DNA from 2 places in the Piezobacter thermophilus genome. Region 2 is predicted to be linked to the other one. Evidence: riboswitches for the same ligand, from Rfam matches in the RefSeq annotation. Region 2 holds a riboswitch; the other holds the start of a gene.
The links. Region 2 has a riboswitch for cobalamin ahead of ACZ5CM_RS08725 (DUF1636 family protein). Riboswitches for the same ligand answer to the same signal wherever they lie in the genome.

Region 1 (7,817 bases), 740 kb from region 2:
CGGCGGGCGGTTTCCTCGCGCGCCTGCGCCTCGGTCAGGGCCGGGTCCAGCAGGGCGCTCATGGCGGCGTGGGCCAGCCGCGCCCGCAGGCTGCGCCGGCCCGCCACCGTCGCCAGCGCCTCGTCGTGGCGGCCCTGCGACCACAGCGCGACGGCCTGCGCGGTGGCCCGCCCCGACCACGCCCCCATCAGCGCCAGGCGCCACGTCTTCCACAGGATCAGCGCCAGCGTCAGCACGCTGAGCAGCGCGATCAGCCACAGCACAGGCCCGCCGCGGTCGAGAAAGGTCAGAAGCGAATCAGGCAGCATCCGGGGCACCTCCTGTCGAAATGCCGGGTCGGGCCGGCGGGGCGGAAGATATGGCGGCGGGGGGGCAGGTCGCAACACGCGCGGAGCGCCGGCAGGGACATCGGGGGCATCAGGGACATCGGGAAACACCCTGCTTGCGGTGCACGGTTTCCATCCACAGCTGCGCGCCGCGGCGCACCGCGTCATAGACCGCACGCCCCACCGCCTCGCCCGCCGCCGTGTGCAGCCCCGCAAAGGGGACGCGGCCGGCGGGGGCGGCCACGGCGATGCAGTCGGTGCCGGTGCCGGTGGCGATGCCGGTGGCGATCCGCAGGCCGGTGTCGATCACCGCCGCGGTGCGGGCCTGCGCGGCGATGCTCAGCGCCTCGATCTGGGCGGCCTCGGAGAGCGGCGCGGACAGGATCACGGCGATGTTGATGGTGCCCCATTCCCGGGCGCCGTCGCGCGCCAGCCGGACGCCGACGCGTTCGGCATTGGACAGCCCCACCGTGGCCACGCATCGGGCGCGGATTCCCTCGGCGGCGGCCTCGGTCCGCTCGAAGGCGTCCAGGTCGCGCGAGGTCAGCATCGCCACCGCCCGGTCGCGGCCGCGCGCCGCCAGCTCGCGGCGCAGCCAGGCGGCCACGTCCAGCCCCGGCGGCAGGTCGGCATTGCGCACCTGGCGCCACAGGATCAGATCCGCCATGGCAAAGCCGGGCCGGGTGAGCGACCAGCTCAGCACCCGCTGCGGCGCGGGCAGGCGCAGCTCCAGCCAGGGGCGTTCCAGCGTCAGCTTCATCGGCGGACCACCTCGACGGGCTGGAACACCGGCCCCTGCGGGGTGGAGCCGTAGAAGGCGGTGACGCCGAACACCGCTTCGACATTGGCGGGGGTGAGCACCTCCTGCGGCGGCGCATCGGCCACCAGCCGCCCGTCCTGCATCAGCAGCAGCCGCGAGCAGTGCCGCGCGGCAAGCCCCAGATCGTGCAGCGACACGATCACCGAGCGCCCCTCGCGGGCGAGACCGGCAAAGACCTGCATGGTGGCGATCTGGTGGGCCGGATCGAGCCCGGCAATCGGTTCGTCGGCCAGAAGCAGCGGCGTCTCCTGCGCCAGCGCCCGCGCGATCAGCACCCGCGCCTGTTCGCCGCCCGAAAGCCGGGTGGCGATGCGGTGGCGGTAGGGCGCCAGCTCCATGCGGGCGATGGCGGCCTCGACGGCGGCGCGGTCGGCGGGGCGCAGCCGGGCGCCGCGCGGCAGGTGCGGCAGCCGGCCCAGCGCCACCAGCGTCTCGACCGTGACCGGCCAGGCGATGTCGCGGCTTTGCGGCATCCAGGCGGCGGCACGGGCGCGCGTGCCCCGCGGCATCGCCGCCAGAGACGAATGCCCCTCCGCCGGCAGCAGGCCCAGCGCCGCCCGCATCAGGGTCGTCTTGCCGGCGCCGTTGGGGCCGATCAGGCCGATGCATTCGCCGGGGTTCACGGTCAGGCTGACCCCATCCACCGCCGCGCGGCCGCCGCGTCGCACCGTCAGCCGGTCCAGCGAAAGCAGGCTCATGGCATTTCCTTCCGGGTGCGGTAGATCAGGTGCAGGAACAGCGGCGCCCCCACCAGCGCCATGAGCACCCCGAGCTTCAGGTCGCGCTCGGGCAGCAGCACGCGCACGGCGATATCGGCGGCCAGCACCATCGCCGCCCCGCCCAGCGCCGAGGCCCACAAGAGCGCCGAGGGCCGCGCGCCGACCAGCGGGCGCAGCAGGTGCGGCACCACCAGCCCGACGAAGCCGATGGCGCCCGCGACCGCCGTTGCCGCCCCGACCGAGGCGGCGGTGCCCAGGATCAGCAGCAGCCGCAGGCGGACCAGATCGGTCCCCATCGCCTGCGCCGCGTCCTCGCCCAGCGTCAGCATGTCCAGCCCCCGCCCCAGCCCGGCCAACATCGCCCAGCCCGCCGCCATGAAGGGCAGCGCCAGCCACAGATGGGTGAAGGAGCGGTCGGCGAGCGAACCCATGGTCCAGAACACGATGTCGGCGGCGGCAAAGGGGTTGGGAGAGAGGTTCAGCACCAGCGAGGTCAGCGCCCCGGCCAGTGCCGAAATCGCGATGCCGGCCAGGATCAGCGTGATCGACCCGCCCCGCGGTCCGGCCAGGGCGAGGATCAGCAGCACCGCCAGCACCGCCATGCCCAGCGCCGACAGCGGCAGCGCCAGGGCGAATTGCAGCGCCAGACCCGACTGGATCGCCAGCACCGCGCCCAGTGCTGCCGCGCCCGACACGCCGATCAGGCCCGGCTCGGCCAGCGGGTTGCGCAGATAGCCCTGCAGCGCCGCCCCCGACAGGCCCAGCGATGCCCCCACCATCGCCGCCAGCAGCGCCCGCGGCAGGCGGATTTCCCGCATCACGATGGACAACGGCGTGCCGTCATCGGCAACCAGCGCGGCAAGGCTGCGCAGCGCCGGCGCCTCGGCGTAGCCGGTCACCAGCGACAGGGCGAAAAGGGCCACGCACAGCGCGGCGAGGGCGAGTTTCATGGCTCCGCTCCCCTCTGCGCCCCGCGCTCCGTTCCCGGCCCCGCCGCCAGCTGCTGCAGCGACCGGATGGCCTCCAGCACCCGCGGCGTGCCGCAGATCCAGTCGCGATCAGTGAGGGAGCCGATCACCCGGCTGCGCTCCAGCGCCCGCAGGGCAGGGTGGGAAAGCGGCTCTTCCGCCCGGGCCTGGCCGGGATAGTCGCGCCCCTTCACGATCACCTCGGGGGCCAGCAGGATCAGCCGCTCCAGCGGCAGCGTTCCGCCCCAGTCCAGCCCGGCCTCGTCGGCGATGTTGTCGAAGCCGGCGGCCTTGAGGATGTCGCCGGCCAGCGACCTGTCGCCCAGGGTGAAGCTGTTGACGTAGTAGAGCGCCGCGCGCGGCCGCCGCTTCGGTGCCTGCCGCAGCGCCACCAGATCGGCATTGAAGCGCGCGATCATGCGCGCGGCCGCCTCCTCGCGCCCCAGCACCCGGCCCATGCGGGCGATGCGCCGGGGGATGTCGGCCAGCGATTGCGCCGGGGCGAAGCGTTCCACCCGGATGCCGAGGCGGCGCAGCATCTGCACGGTGGCATCCGAGCTGTAGGTGCCGGCCAGCACCAGGTCGGGGGCGAGCAGATAGACCTCCTCGGCCCCTGATCCGTTCGCGGGCAGTTTCCGCGCGGCCTCGAACATGGCCGAGCTGTCGGGGTCGTGGGCCAGCCGCGACACCGAAACCAGTTGCCCCGGCGCCGCCAGCATCAGCGCCAGCTGGTCGGTGCACAGGTTGATCGACACCACCCGGCGGGGGGGCGGCGGCTCCTGCGCCCCGGCCGGCACCGCCGCGCCCGCAAGGGCGAACGCGGCGGCAAGGGATATGATCCTAGAAGGCCGCACGCAGCCCCGCGAAGATCGCCCGCCCCGAGGCATTATACCCGGCCGAGGTCTGGTAGGTTTCGTCGGTCAGGTTCTCGACCCGCAGCCAGGCGGCCGCGCTGTCGGTCAGCTGGTAGGACAGGCCGGCATTGACAACCGTGTAGTTCGGCATGGCGGTGCCGAACTCGTCGGGGCGGTCGGCCACGTGCTGCACCGAGAGGTTGGCCCGCCACCTGTCGGACAGATCGGCGTCCAGCCCGACCACCAGGTCATGCCCCGGCACCCGCAGCAGCCGCGCGCCGGTGGCGTCGGAAGTCTCGGTATAGGTGTAATTGCCGAACAGCCTGACCCGGTCGCTGATCGCCCACTCCCCGGCAAGCTCGACCCCCTTGGTGGTCGAGGTCCCGGCGACCTGCCGATACTGCCCAGAGAAGGGCACGAATGACAGGACGACGAACTGGATCAGGTTGTCGATCCGGTTGTAGAAGGCGGTGCCGCGCAGATAGCTGCCGGGGCCGAACTGATGGGTCACGCCCAGCTCGAAGCTGGTGCTTTCCTCGGGGCGCAGCGAGGGGTTGCCGTAAAGCGTGCTGTTGAGCTCGTAAAGCGACGGCGCCCGGAACCCGGTCGCCGCGACGGCATTGAGCGTCGTGGCATTGCTCAGCTGCCATGCGGCGGCCAGCCTGCCCGACAGGTTCCCACCGAAGGACTGGTAGTTGTCATAGCGCAGCGATGCGGCCAGATCGACATCTTCACGCGGGGCGTAGAGGACTTCTCCGAACAGGCCGGAATTGTCTTCCGAACCGCGGTCGAAGCCGGTGTTGAAGCTTTCCCGCTGCCAGTCGGCGCCGAAGGTATAGCGCAGCGCGTCGGACTGGCGATAGACACCGGTATAGTCGAGCTTCTGACGCTTGCCGAAGAAGGGCGAGGAAAAGCCATTGGAATTGAAGACCCGGTCGTTCTGGTAATAGGTGTAGGACAGCGTGCTTTGCACGCCACCGGTCTGCATCTCGGCAAAACCGCGGGCGGCGCGGGTCCGGGTGCTGAATGTCTCGTCATAGGGCGGCGCGCCGTCGCCGATCCATTCGTCATAATCCCCGTTGCCGTTGAGCGCATAGGCCGAGAAACCGAGATTCAGGACATCGCTTGCCTGGACATCGCCGCTCAGGTTCAGCTGCGTGCCCCGGTAGCCGTCGGGTTCGGTGTTGGCAGCCCCGGCCTTGGCCGAGAAGCCGCGGGTGTTCACATGGTTCAGGCTGATGCTCAGCCCGCCACGCTGGCCCCGGTGCACGATGTTTGCTCCGGTGCGGAAGGTGTCGTAGCTGCCGCCTTCGGCGGTCAGCGTGGTCCGGGTGCCCGGCGTATCCCGGCGCGGGGCGGTGGTGATGTTGACCACGCCGCCGATCGCCCGCGATCCGTACAGCGACGAACTGGTGCCCTTGAGGATCTCGATCCGGCTCACGGCCGTCGTTGTCAGCCCGGCCCAGTTGAACTGGGTCTGGGGCTGGCTGGGATCGGTCACGTCGATGCCGTCCACGAGGACCTTGATGTATTTTCCGTCCAGCCCCCGGATGCGCAGCTGCGTGCTGGCGCCAAGCGCGCCATTGGCGCTGACCGACAGGCCGGGCAGGCGCGACAGGTAATCCGCCACCGTGGTTTCGGGGGCCTGTCCCAGATCTTCCCCGGTCACGACCTCGATCGTGGCGCCGGTGCGTTTCAGTTCAGTTTCCTGTCCCGACCTGTTGGCGAAAACGGCAATCTCGCCCAGGTCGAATGCTTCCTGCGCCGCTGCGCCACGCAAGCCCGCGCCCAGCGCAGAGCCCACGGCAAGTGCAGAGACGGTGGCAACGAGTTTTTTCATGGTCCCGATTCCTTCCAGACCTTCTGTTACGGTTTTGCCGCGGAAGGCACGGGAAGCGCCGTCCACGAACGGGTGAGTAAGGGTGTCACCACTACGGAACAGACGCCGCCCTGCCGGCGCCCCCCGCGCCGGTGGAAGGTGATCGCTCTGGCAGGTCTCCTGACTCGCGGGTCACAGCGCCTCGTCCGGACCTTCCCGATCCCGCCGGGGGATCAGTGGCATCAACCGGTGGCGCTCTCCGCCTACAGTTGCGGGGGCAGTCGCGGCATTGGCCGTTGGCGGGAGGTTCCTCACCCCCGGGCCGCACCGCGTTCCCTTTTGCCGGCGACTCGCGCCGCCGAACCAGAGCAAGCCGCTCATAGGGCCAGACGGCGCGCCGATCAAGAACCGATTGCGACCGGCGATGACGCAATCGCGCCTTGCGGCCCGGTTTGCGCGCCTGTATCCCGCAGTCCCACCCAACCCAGACAGCAACCGGACGGAGCCCGTTCATGGACGATCATTCCCCCGACGCCACCTATCGCGTGACCGCGGACGAACTGCGCAGCTTCATCGAGCGCATCGAACGACTGGAGGCCGAAAAGAAGGACATCGCCGATCAGCAGAAAGAGGTGATGGCCGAGGCCAAGGCCCGCGGCTACGACACGAAGGTGATGCGCAAGCTGATCGCGCTGCGCAAGCGCGACAAGGACGAAATCGCCGAGGAGGAGGCGGTCCTGGAACTCTACAAGCAGGCGCTGGGCATGTGACCACGCCTCTTCCCCTTCCTCTTGCTCCAAATACTTCGGGGTGAATGCGCGCCGCAGGCGCGCAGAGGGGCAGAGCCCCTGACTGCCCCCTCAGCCGCTGCCGATATCGGTGCGGGCCACCGAAACCGACTTGGCCACCGCAAACACCCTCATCCCCGGCGCAAGTCCCAGCGCCTCGGCCGACCGGCGGGTGATCCGCGCCAGCAGCCGGTCGCTGCCGCAACGCAGCTGGACCATGACGCCGGGCCCGCCGCCCGAGCGCAGCGCCAGCACCTCGCAGGGCAGGACATTGAGCGCCGAAAGCCCGTGCGGCGCCTCCAGCGCCACGATCACGTCATGGGCAAGAATGCGCACCCGCAGCCGCGCCCCCTCCGGCGCATCCGTCTCAGGCAGGAACAGCCGCCCGCCCGAGACCGCGAGTTCCGTCAGCCCGTCCGGGTGATGCCGGATCACGGTCGCGCCCAGCACCGCGCCGGCCTCGCGCAGGCCGATCTGGCGCACTGTGGCCGGATCGGACAGAACCCGCTCGGCCGTGCCCGCCCGTGCCACCCGCCCCGATTCCAGCACCACCACGAAGGTGGCCAGCCGCGCCACCTCGGCCACCGAATGGCTGACATAGAGAACCGGGATCTCGGTCCGGTCCCGCAGCCGCTCCAGGTAGGGCAGGATTTCCTCCTTGCGCGCGGTATCCAGCGCCGCCAGCGGCTCGTCCATCAACAGCATCCGCGGACGCGACAGCAGCGCCCTGCCGATCGCCACCCGCTGTTTTTCTCCACCCGAAAGCGATCCGGGTCGGCGTTCAAGCAGCGCGTCGATGCCCAGCAGCGCGCAGACCTCCTCCAGCGACGGGCCCTGCGCCCCGCGCGGGGCGAAGCGCGCCCCATAGATCAGGTTCTGGCGCACCGAAAGATGCGGAAACAGCCGCCCGTCCTGAAACACATAGCCCAGCCGCCGCCGGTGCACCGGCAGGTTCACTCGCGTGCGCGAATCGAACAGCACCTCGCCGGCCAGCTCGATCCGGCCGCGTGCCGGCCGCAGCAGGCCGGAAACCGCATTGACCACCGTGGTCTTGCCCGCCCCCGAGCGGCCGAACAGGGCGGTGATGCCCGAAGGCGCCTCGAAGGAGACATCCAGCCGGAACCCGGCGAAGGGATGCGTGATCTCCACCCGCAGGCTCATGCTCCGGCCACCCTGCGCGCGGCGCGGCGGGCCAGGATTTCGGATACCAGAAGCGCCGCCACCGCCAGCGCCACCGAAATCGCCACCAGGTGCAGCGCCCGCGTCTCGCCGCCCGGCACCTGCAGGAAGGTGTAGATCGCCAGCGGCAGGGTCCGGGTTTCGCCGGGGATGTTGGAGACGAAGGTGATGGTGGCCCCGAACTCGCCCACCGCGCGGGCAAAGGCCAGAACCGCCCCGGCGATGATGCCGGGCAGCACCAGCGGCAGGGTGACGGTCACGAAGACCCAGACCCTTGATGCGCCCAGCGTCGCCGCCGCCTGCTCCAGCCTGGGATCGACCGCCTCGATCGCCAGACGCATTGC
Region 2 (7,817 bases):
TGGAACGTTGCTTCTAAGAAATGTACCGATCGATACCAGTCTTCCGCCCACCCCCCATGATGGCAGGCGCCCAGATAACATGCCATCCCTCTCGGAATCTGTTGGAGCATTGCTTGGGTGCCTTTTGGGCGATATTTTTTCATATGGAGATGAAAAAGAGGGGCTCCTGATTCAAAATATCTGCCCGGTTTTCGGGCAGGAAAATTTACAAGAGAATACCGGATCGGTCTTCCTCGAATTTCACACCGAGGACAGCTTTCATCCTTTACCACCAGATTACCTCATATTGATGTGTCTTCGTGGCGACAGGACCGGGCAGGCAATAACGGCAACGGCAAGCCTTGGCCGTGTGATCGGTTCCTTGGACGAAGAAGTAATCGAGACCCTGGCTGGACCCAATTATATCATCAGATCGTCCTCATCGTTTGGCGCATCAAAATATCGAAGAAGGACAGCCGTTGTTGGCGATCCACAGCAAGGAACCGGGCTTGTTTTTGACCTCAACGGGATGGAGGCTCTCACGGATGTTGCCGAACAGGCAATGCAGCGCCTGCACAAGGCATTGGAACGGGAAACATATGGCATCTGTTTAAGCCCGGGGGATGCGATTATCATCGATAACAACAAGGCCTGCCATGCTCGCACAGGGTTCCGGCCGTATTATGACGGGCGTGATCGATGGCTTCAGCGCATCTTCATCTCTCGGGATTTCGCCCGCATGCAAGACATATTGGTGCCTGGTACACGTATGATCGATCCTGAAAAATCCCGGGAACTCGTCGCATGAAAGTCATAACTCGCATCGATGGGCTTCATTCCCAGATGGAAGATGGCGCATGCGTCCTCCTTCTGTTCTCCGGAGGGCTGGACAGCTGCCATACGCTTTCGCAATTGACAGCAGCCGGTTTGCGGGTGGTGGCCCTTTACGTTGACTTGGGAGAACCGCTACCCGCCACATGCAAGGTCGCGCGATCCATTGCCGAGGAAATCGTAGTGATCGAAGCAGAGCGTATCTTCTGCGATGAGTATTTAGCTGACGGGATCATCTGTAACGCCACATATTTTGGGGGAATGCCCCTTTCTTCGACCTATTCTCGCCCGTTGATCGCTCGGCTGGCAGTCGATCAGGCTCGTTCCAAGGGCATCCGAGTCATTGCATCCAATGTAACGGCATTCCAGAACACGTTCTTCCGATTCGCAAAGTCGATTGAGGTTCTCGCACCGGAACTGTCCTTCTTTTGCCCATCGATAGGAGGTTATCTCGATCGTGCTCAAAAAATTGCCGGGCTTGATCCCCGTTTTATCGAGTTTTTCAAAGACAAGCCGCGCGGGATTTATTCCGTAGATGAAAATCTATGGTGTCGCGTAGTCGAAAATGGTGATATCGAACATCCGGAACGATCGCTGCCGATATCGGGCATTTGCGGAGCGTCCTGGAAGGGCACCCCCGAACAGATCGCGATAACCTTCAAGGCAGGTTTCCCCACTGCACTGAATGACGTTGAAATGGAACTCGGCGAGATCTGCCGGGAGCTGAACGGGCGTTTCACGGGGCATCCTCACGGTTTCTCATATGGTCTGGAAGGAAATGTATTCGGGGTGAAAAATCCCGAACCACGCATGAGCATGGCAGGAAAACTTATCCATGAAGGCTCTGGATACATCGCCCAAGCGGTTCTTTCGGCAGCGGAACTTCAACTGCGTGAAGAACTTTCGCGGCGCTTCGCCATTTCCGTGATCGAAGGGGGCTGGTTCACTTCCTATACTGATGCTTTGCGAAGCGCGTTGCACCGTCTGGCGAAGCCGATATCGGGTCGTGTCAGTTGGCAGGTCACCGACCGGTCCTGCTTTGTAAATACGATTGCTCCCGACAAATCGAGTAAGATTGGCGCTCATCTCGAGAGTTTTACCTGTTCGGTGGAAAACTATGATCTGTCGAAAAAGATCTCTTTTGACCTGCTGAAGGAGCACACCCATGCATGAAGAGCCCACGACCGGAGGTGTGGGCATGCTGTGGCTTGTTCTACCTGTCATTCTTATCTGGGGCGGCAACTTTGCGGTCATGCGGGTCGGCGTTCATGAAATCGGTCCCTTCACTCTGGCAGCGATGCGGTTCTTCATTGCTGCCGCCCCGTTGCTCCTGTTCGTTCCGCGCCCTGGGGTTCCTTTCGGTTTCATTGCTTCATACGCCGCCACCTTCGGCCTCGGTCAGTTCGGTCTTCTGTTTTGGGCCATATATCTGGGCCTGCCCTCCGGCATGGCGTCTCTTCTCGTGCAGCTTCAGGTCGTTTTCACTCCGATTCTCGCTCTCTTCTTCCTCAAGCAGCGCATTCCGGCCGCGACGACAGGTGCCATTGTTATCAGCCTTCTCGGACTTGGGATCGTTTTGTCCGGGACAGTGGAACGGGCGGGATTGCTGCCCATGGCTCTCGGGGTGGGCGCCGCGCTGTCCTGGGGAGCATCAAACGTCGTAATTTCCTGGGGGGCGGCAAGAGGGTTGCGATACAACCCCGTTTCGCTGGTCGCGTGGGCCAGCATGCTGTTGCCTTTGCCATTTCTTGCCCTTGCCGGCATTTCCGGCGAGTTCGAGGGCCTGACTGTTGCCCGTATCATTCAGGCGCTACCCCCGGCAATCTATCTGGGATTGATCGCCACGGTAATCGCCTACTATTTCTGGGTGAAGGCTCTGGCAACCTACAAGGCCGCCAACGTCGCTCCGTTTACGTTACTGATTCCGATCATCGGACTTATTCTTGGCAACCTGTTGTTCGCAGAGGCGCTCGACGGTCTTCGCCTCATTGGCAGCGTCGTCATCATTACCGGAATTCTGATCCATATGGTGGGTATCAGGATCGAGGAAGCCCGATCGCGCAAGCATTCCTGATCAGGGTGCCATTCAATTCGTCAACCTCATGTAAGCAGCGGGCGTCATACCAGTTGCCTTCTTGAAGGATCTGGTAAAGTGGCTCTGGTCGGAAAATCCGCAATGGGCGGAAATATCTGCGATTGGCATTTTCCGTGCCAGCATATCACGGGCGCGTGCAATTCGACGGGAAAAAACCCAACGAGCCGGGCTTACGGAAAAGGAGGCGCGAAACATTTTCTGGAAATGGAATTCACTCAGATTTACCTGACGGGAAAGGTCACGCAATGTCAGTGGTTTATCAAGATTATTTTCTATGAAATCCCTGACCGTTCTTGCAGAATGGCTGCTGAGCCCGCCTTTCAGCCGAAATTGGCCTGATGGGCGGCAGATGGCATAGATCTCTGTCAACAGGTCGGTAATTCCACTTTCGATGGCAAGGCGGTCTTCACTTTGCCAGGCCAGAAGCACCGCTCGGAACGCGTTTTTCATGGGAGCAATGTCGCCATAATCGATTTCGGGAACGTGGCAGAGCCTGGCGTCTTTCTCCGTTGTTTTGACAAAGCGACGTCGCAATTCCGCGTCATCCACATGCAGGTGCAAAAAGACAAGCGGTTTCGAATGCCCCCATCGTGAATACGCGCCTTCCGGAATTATGCAGATCTTTCCAGGGCCACCGGAACTATTGGGCGCATTTTTGCGCCTGCTACCGTGACCGCCTTTCAGATAATAACTGAAGGTATGGCCCTCGGGGCAAGTATAGTTGACATCGCGACCTGCGTTCCTCCAGATCGAGAGCGTTAGTGTCCGCGCACGTGGTGTAATTTCTGCACCTTCGACGGTGTAACCAGGGTGGCCATCGAGGTGTATGGTTGCGGTGGAGTTTCAGAGCTTCAACCACGAACCACACGGAGACCCCGATGACCAAGACGAATATGGACCTTTCCGAACTTTTGGCCAAGCAGGACGGTGGCGATTTTCTTCGCGCCGTTGCTGAGGCCGTGCTGCAGCTTCTGATGGAGGCCGATGTCGAGGGCCTGATCGGCGCCGGCAAGCATGAGCGCAACAGTGAACGCACGACGTGGCGCAACGGGTATCGAGAGCGCGCTCTCGATACCCGTTTGGGCCGGCTGAACCTCAAGGTGCCCAAGCTGCGGCAGGGCAGCTACTTCCCGGGCTTTCTGGAGCCGCGCAAGACATCCGAGAAGGCGTTGGTCGCAGTGATCCAGGAGGCATGGATCGGTGGCGTCTCGACCCGCCGCGTGGACGAACTGGCACAGGCGATGGGCCTGCACGGCATCTCCAAAAGCACGGTGTCGAAGCTGTGCAAGGACATTGACGAACGGGTCAACGAATTCCTGAACCGGCCGCTTACCGGTGAATGGCCCTATGTCTGGCTGGATGCCACCTATCTCAAGGTGCGCCAAGGCGGGCGCATTGTCTCTGTAGCGGCCATAATCGCCGTCGCCGCGAACACGGACGGACGCCGTGAAATCATTGGCCTGGGGCTGGGACCGTCGGAGGCAGAAACCTTCTGGATGGATTTTCTCCGCGGCCTCAAGGCCCGGGGGCTTGACGGGAGCAAGCTGGTCATCTCGGATGCCCACAGCGGCCTGCGCGCGGCCATCGGGCGGGTCTTCGACGCTACCTGGCAACGCTGCCGCGTCCACTGGATGCGCAACGCCCTGGCCCACGTCTCGCGCGGCCAGCACACCGTCGTCGCCGCCGCCATCCGCCAGGCCTTCGATCAACCCGACCGAAAGCAGGCCGGCGAGACATGGCGCCGCGTCGCCGACCAGCTACGCTCTCGCTGGCCCAAACTGGCCGAGCTGATGGACGAGAGCGAGCACGACGTGCTGGCCTACATGGCCTTCCCCCGCCAGCACCGCAAGAAACTGCACAGCACCAACCCGATTGAACGTTTGAACAAGGAGGTGAAGCGCAGGGCCGACGTCGTCGGGATCTTCCCCAACGAGGCCTCCATCACCCGCCTCATCGGCGCCGTCCTGTTCGAGCAGAACGACGAATGGCAGACCGCAAGCCGCTACATGCAGGTCGAGGCCTTCGCCCAGATCGACAACGAGGAGACCGACCCCATTCTCAGCATAACAACTCAGGCCGCATGATCATGACACGAGGCCACCCAAATTACACCACCTTGACGGACGTGACCGATTCTTACCGCCTTGTGCTGTTCGATGATGGCAGGCTCGAAGAGCAGGCCGTCACTCACTTCATCGACAGGCTGGATAAAGACCTCTGATCCTGCCCCCGTTTCACCAGACAGCTAAGCAGTTTCGGTTTGGGCCCTTCGGAACTCGCGTGGCGAGCGCTACTTGAGGGCCGAGTGCGGGTGGTTTTCGTTATAGTCCTCGATCCAGCCTCCGATCAACTTAAGAACGGCTTTCGCATCGGGCAGCAGTTTGAACCGGAAGTATTCGTGCTTGACAACACCCCCTCTCATCCTCCATTCGGCGGGATGCGCCGGTTCCGCATGTGCGGATGAAAAGGGAATGCTTATGCAGCCGCCCCCGCGACCGTAAGCGGAGAGGGTCCCCAAGAATGCCACTGGCCGACGGCCGGGAAGGCGGGGTGCCCACCGGATGGAAACAACCATTCGACTCCGCGAGCCGGGAGACCTGCCTGCGCCTCTGTTTCGTCAACCGGGCGGGGCGTCTCGGTTGCGGGAAGTGCGCGGCGAGGCCGAACTCCTTCCCCTTTGCCCCGCTTCGCAAAGGGAAAAGAAAGTGAACGGCACGGGCACGGCACGAGTTGTTGAAATCCTGGTCTGTACCACCTGCCGCGGGAGGCAGCCGACCGATGATGCCTCGCCGTCGCGGCCGGGGGCGCAGCTTCATGATGCACTGGTGGGGTTGGTACTGCCCGAAGGCGTCGTTGTGCGGGCGGTGGAGTGCCTGTCGAACTGCAATCGGGGCTGTTCGGTCGTGCTGCGGGGTCCGGGGCGGTGGACCTATGTCTATGGCAATTTTTCCGGCCCCGAAGACGCCGAGCTGGTCCGCGACATGGCCGGGCGCTACCGGCAGACCGCTGACGGGCTGGTTCCCTGGCGCGAACGGCCGGCGCATTTCCGCAAGAACTGCATCGCCCGAATCCCGCCACAGGAAGTCATCGCATGAAGACCATGGAAAAGTTGCCGGTCACGGTGATCACCGGCTTTCTCGGCGCTGGCAAGACGACCCTGATCCGGCATCTGATGGAGAATCCGGGCGGCCGGCGGATGGCGGTGGTGATCAATGAATTCGGCGATGTCGGCGTCGATGGCGAGATCCTGAGATCCTGCTCCATTCCCGACTGTCCCGCAGAAAACATCGTCGAGCTGGCCAATGGCTGCATCTGTTGCACCGTGGCCGACGATTTCATCCCCACGATCGAGGCGCTGATGGCGCTGGATCCGCGCCCCGATCACATCCTGATCGAGACCTCGGGGCTGGCGCTGCCCAAGCCTCTGCTGAAAGCTTTCGACTGGCCCGAGATCCGCTCGCGGATCACCGTGGACGGGGTGATCGCCTTGGCCGACGCCGAAGCCGTGGCCGCAGGCCGATTCGCTTCGGATGTTGTGGCGGTTGATGCCCAGCGGGCCGCCGACGACAGTCTCGACCACGAAACCCCGCTGTCCGAGGTGTTCGGGGATCAGATCGCCTGCGCCGACATCGTGCTGCTGACCAAGCCCGATCTTGCCGGCCCCGAGGGTGTGGCTCGCGCCCGCGCGGTCATTGCCCAGCGCGCCCCGCGGCCGCTGCCGGTGATCGAAGTGGCCGAGGGCGTGGTGGATGCGCGCGTAATTCTGGGCCTGGGCGCGGCGGCCGAGGATGACCTGGACGCCCGCCCCGGCCACCATGACGGCGCCGACGAACACGAACATGACGATTTCGACAGTGTGGTGATCGAGCTGCCGGAACAGGATGACCCGGCGGCCCTCGTGGCGCGGATCGAGCAGCTGGCCCGCGAACGCAACATCCTGCGGCTGAAAGGTTACGCCGCCGTGCGCGGGCGGCCGATGCGGCTACTGGTGCAGGCCGTGGGAGCACGGGTGCGCCACCAGTTCGATCGCCTCTGGCGGCCGGACGAGCTCAGGCAGGGCCGACTGGTGGTCATCGCCGAGCATGACGATATCGATGCCGACGCCATCCGCATGATCCTGACCGGAGATCACGCGGCTTCGGGCTGAAGGGGCGGAGCGAATGCACGTCGTCTTTCGCGAAAGCCGGGGGCTTGAGGAAACCGCCACCCCGACCGATCTGGGCCAGAGTCCGGCGGATCTGGTCGTGCTGTCCTTTTCCGACAGCGATCTTGGCGCCTTCGCGGAAGGCTGGCGGTGCGGTGGCGGGCCCGAGGGCCACCTGCCGTCGCTGCGGCTGGCCAATCTGTCCGCCCTGACCCATCCGCTCTCGGTGGATGTCTATGCCGAGCAGACCCTCTCGGGCGCGCGGGCGGTGCTGGTCCGATTGATCGGAGGGCTGCCCTACTGGTCCTACGGGATGGCGCAGTTGCAGGAACTGGCGCGCGAGCGCGATATCGTCCTGGCGGCGCTGCCGGCGGATGGACGGCCCGATCCGCGGCTGGACGAGGTATCCACCCTGCCGCAAGACATTCTGCGCCGGCTGAGCCGGCTTTGCGATACGGGCGGCGCCGCGGCTGCCCGTGCGGCGCTGGTCGAACTGTCTCGCGCCGCCGGTCTGACGACGGAGGCGGTCCCCGAGGTCGGGGTTCTGCCGCCGGTCGGCGCCTGGACGCCCGAACATGGCGTGATCTGTCCGGCCACCGTCCTTGCAGACGGCGATCACCCACGGATCCTGCTGGTGTTCTACCGTGCCCATCTGGTGGCCGCGGACATGGCGCCGGTGGCGGCGCTTTTCGACGCCTTCCGCCAGCGCGGTTTCGAGGTGGGGGCGCTGTTCGTGCCGTCTCTGAAGGCGCCCGGCGCCGGCGGCTG

Region 1: linked by a shared signal. The riboswitch ahead of ACZ5CM_RS05000 (TonB-dependent receptor plug domain-containing protein) and the one ahead of ACZ5CM_RS08725 (DUF1636 family protein) in region 2 are both predicted to bind cobalamin.

The regions. Positions count from the first base shown of each region.
Region 1 covers NZ_AP042380.1:1,048,936-1,056,752, forward strand. Annotated here, with positions in the region: gene ACZ5CM_RS04975 (MotA/TolQ/ExbB proton channel family protein) at 1-308, opposite strand, end outside; gene ACZ5CM_RS04980 (adenosylcobinamide amidohydrolase) at 418-1,086, opposite strand; gene ACZ5CM_RS04985 (ABC transporter ATP-binding protein) at 1,083-1,844, opposite strand; gene ACZ5CM_RS04990 (FecCD family ABC transporter permease) at 1,841-2,815, opposite strand; gene ACZ5CM_RS04995 (ABC transporter substrate-binding protein) at 2,812-3,630, opposite strand; gene ACZ5CM_RS05000 (TonB-dependent receptor plug domain-containing protein) at 3,674-5,527, opposite strand; cobalamin riboswitch at 5,660-5,889, opposite strand; gene ACZ5CM_RS05005 (DUF2312 domain-containing protein) at 6,019-6,276, shown strand; gene modC (molybdenum ABC transporter ATP-binding protein) at 6,367-7,455, opposite strand; gene modB (molybdate ABC transporter permease subunit) at 7,452-7,817, opposite strand, start outside.
Region 2 covers NZ_AP042380.1:1,789,804-1,797,620, reverse strand. Annotated here, with positions in the region: gene ACZ5CM_RS08750 (TauD/TfdA family dioxygenase) at 1-787, shown strand, start outside; gene ACZ5CM_RS08745 (argininosuccinate synthase domain-containing protein) at 784-1,983, shown strand; gene ACZ5CM_RS08740 (EamA family transporter) at 2,009-2,884, shown strand; gene ACZ5CM_RS08735 (helix-turn-helix domain-containing protein) at 2,897-3,454, opposite strand; gene ACZ5CM_RS08730 (IS256 family transposase) at 3,784-4,989, shown strand; cobalamin riboswitch at 5,332-5,524, shown strand; gene ACZ5CM_RS08725 (DUF1636 family protein) at 5,611-6,000, shown strand; gene cobW (cobalamin biosynthesis protein CobW) at 5,997-7,052, shown strand; gene cobN (cobaltochelatase subunit CobN) at 7,066-7,817, shown strand, end outside.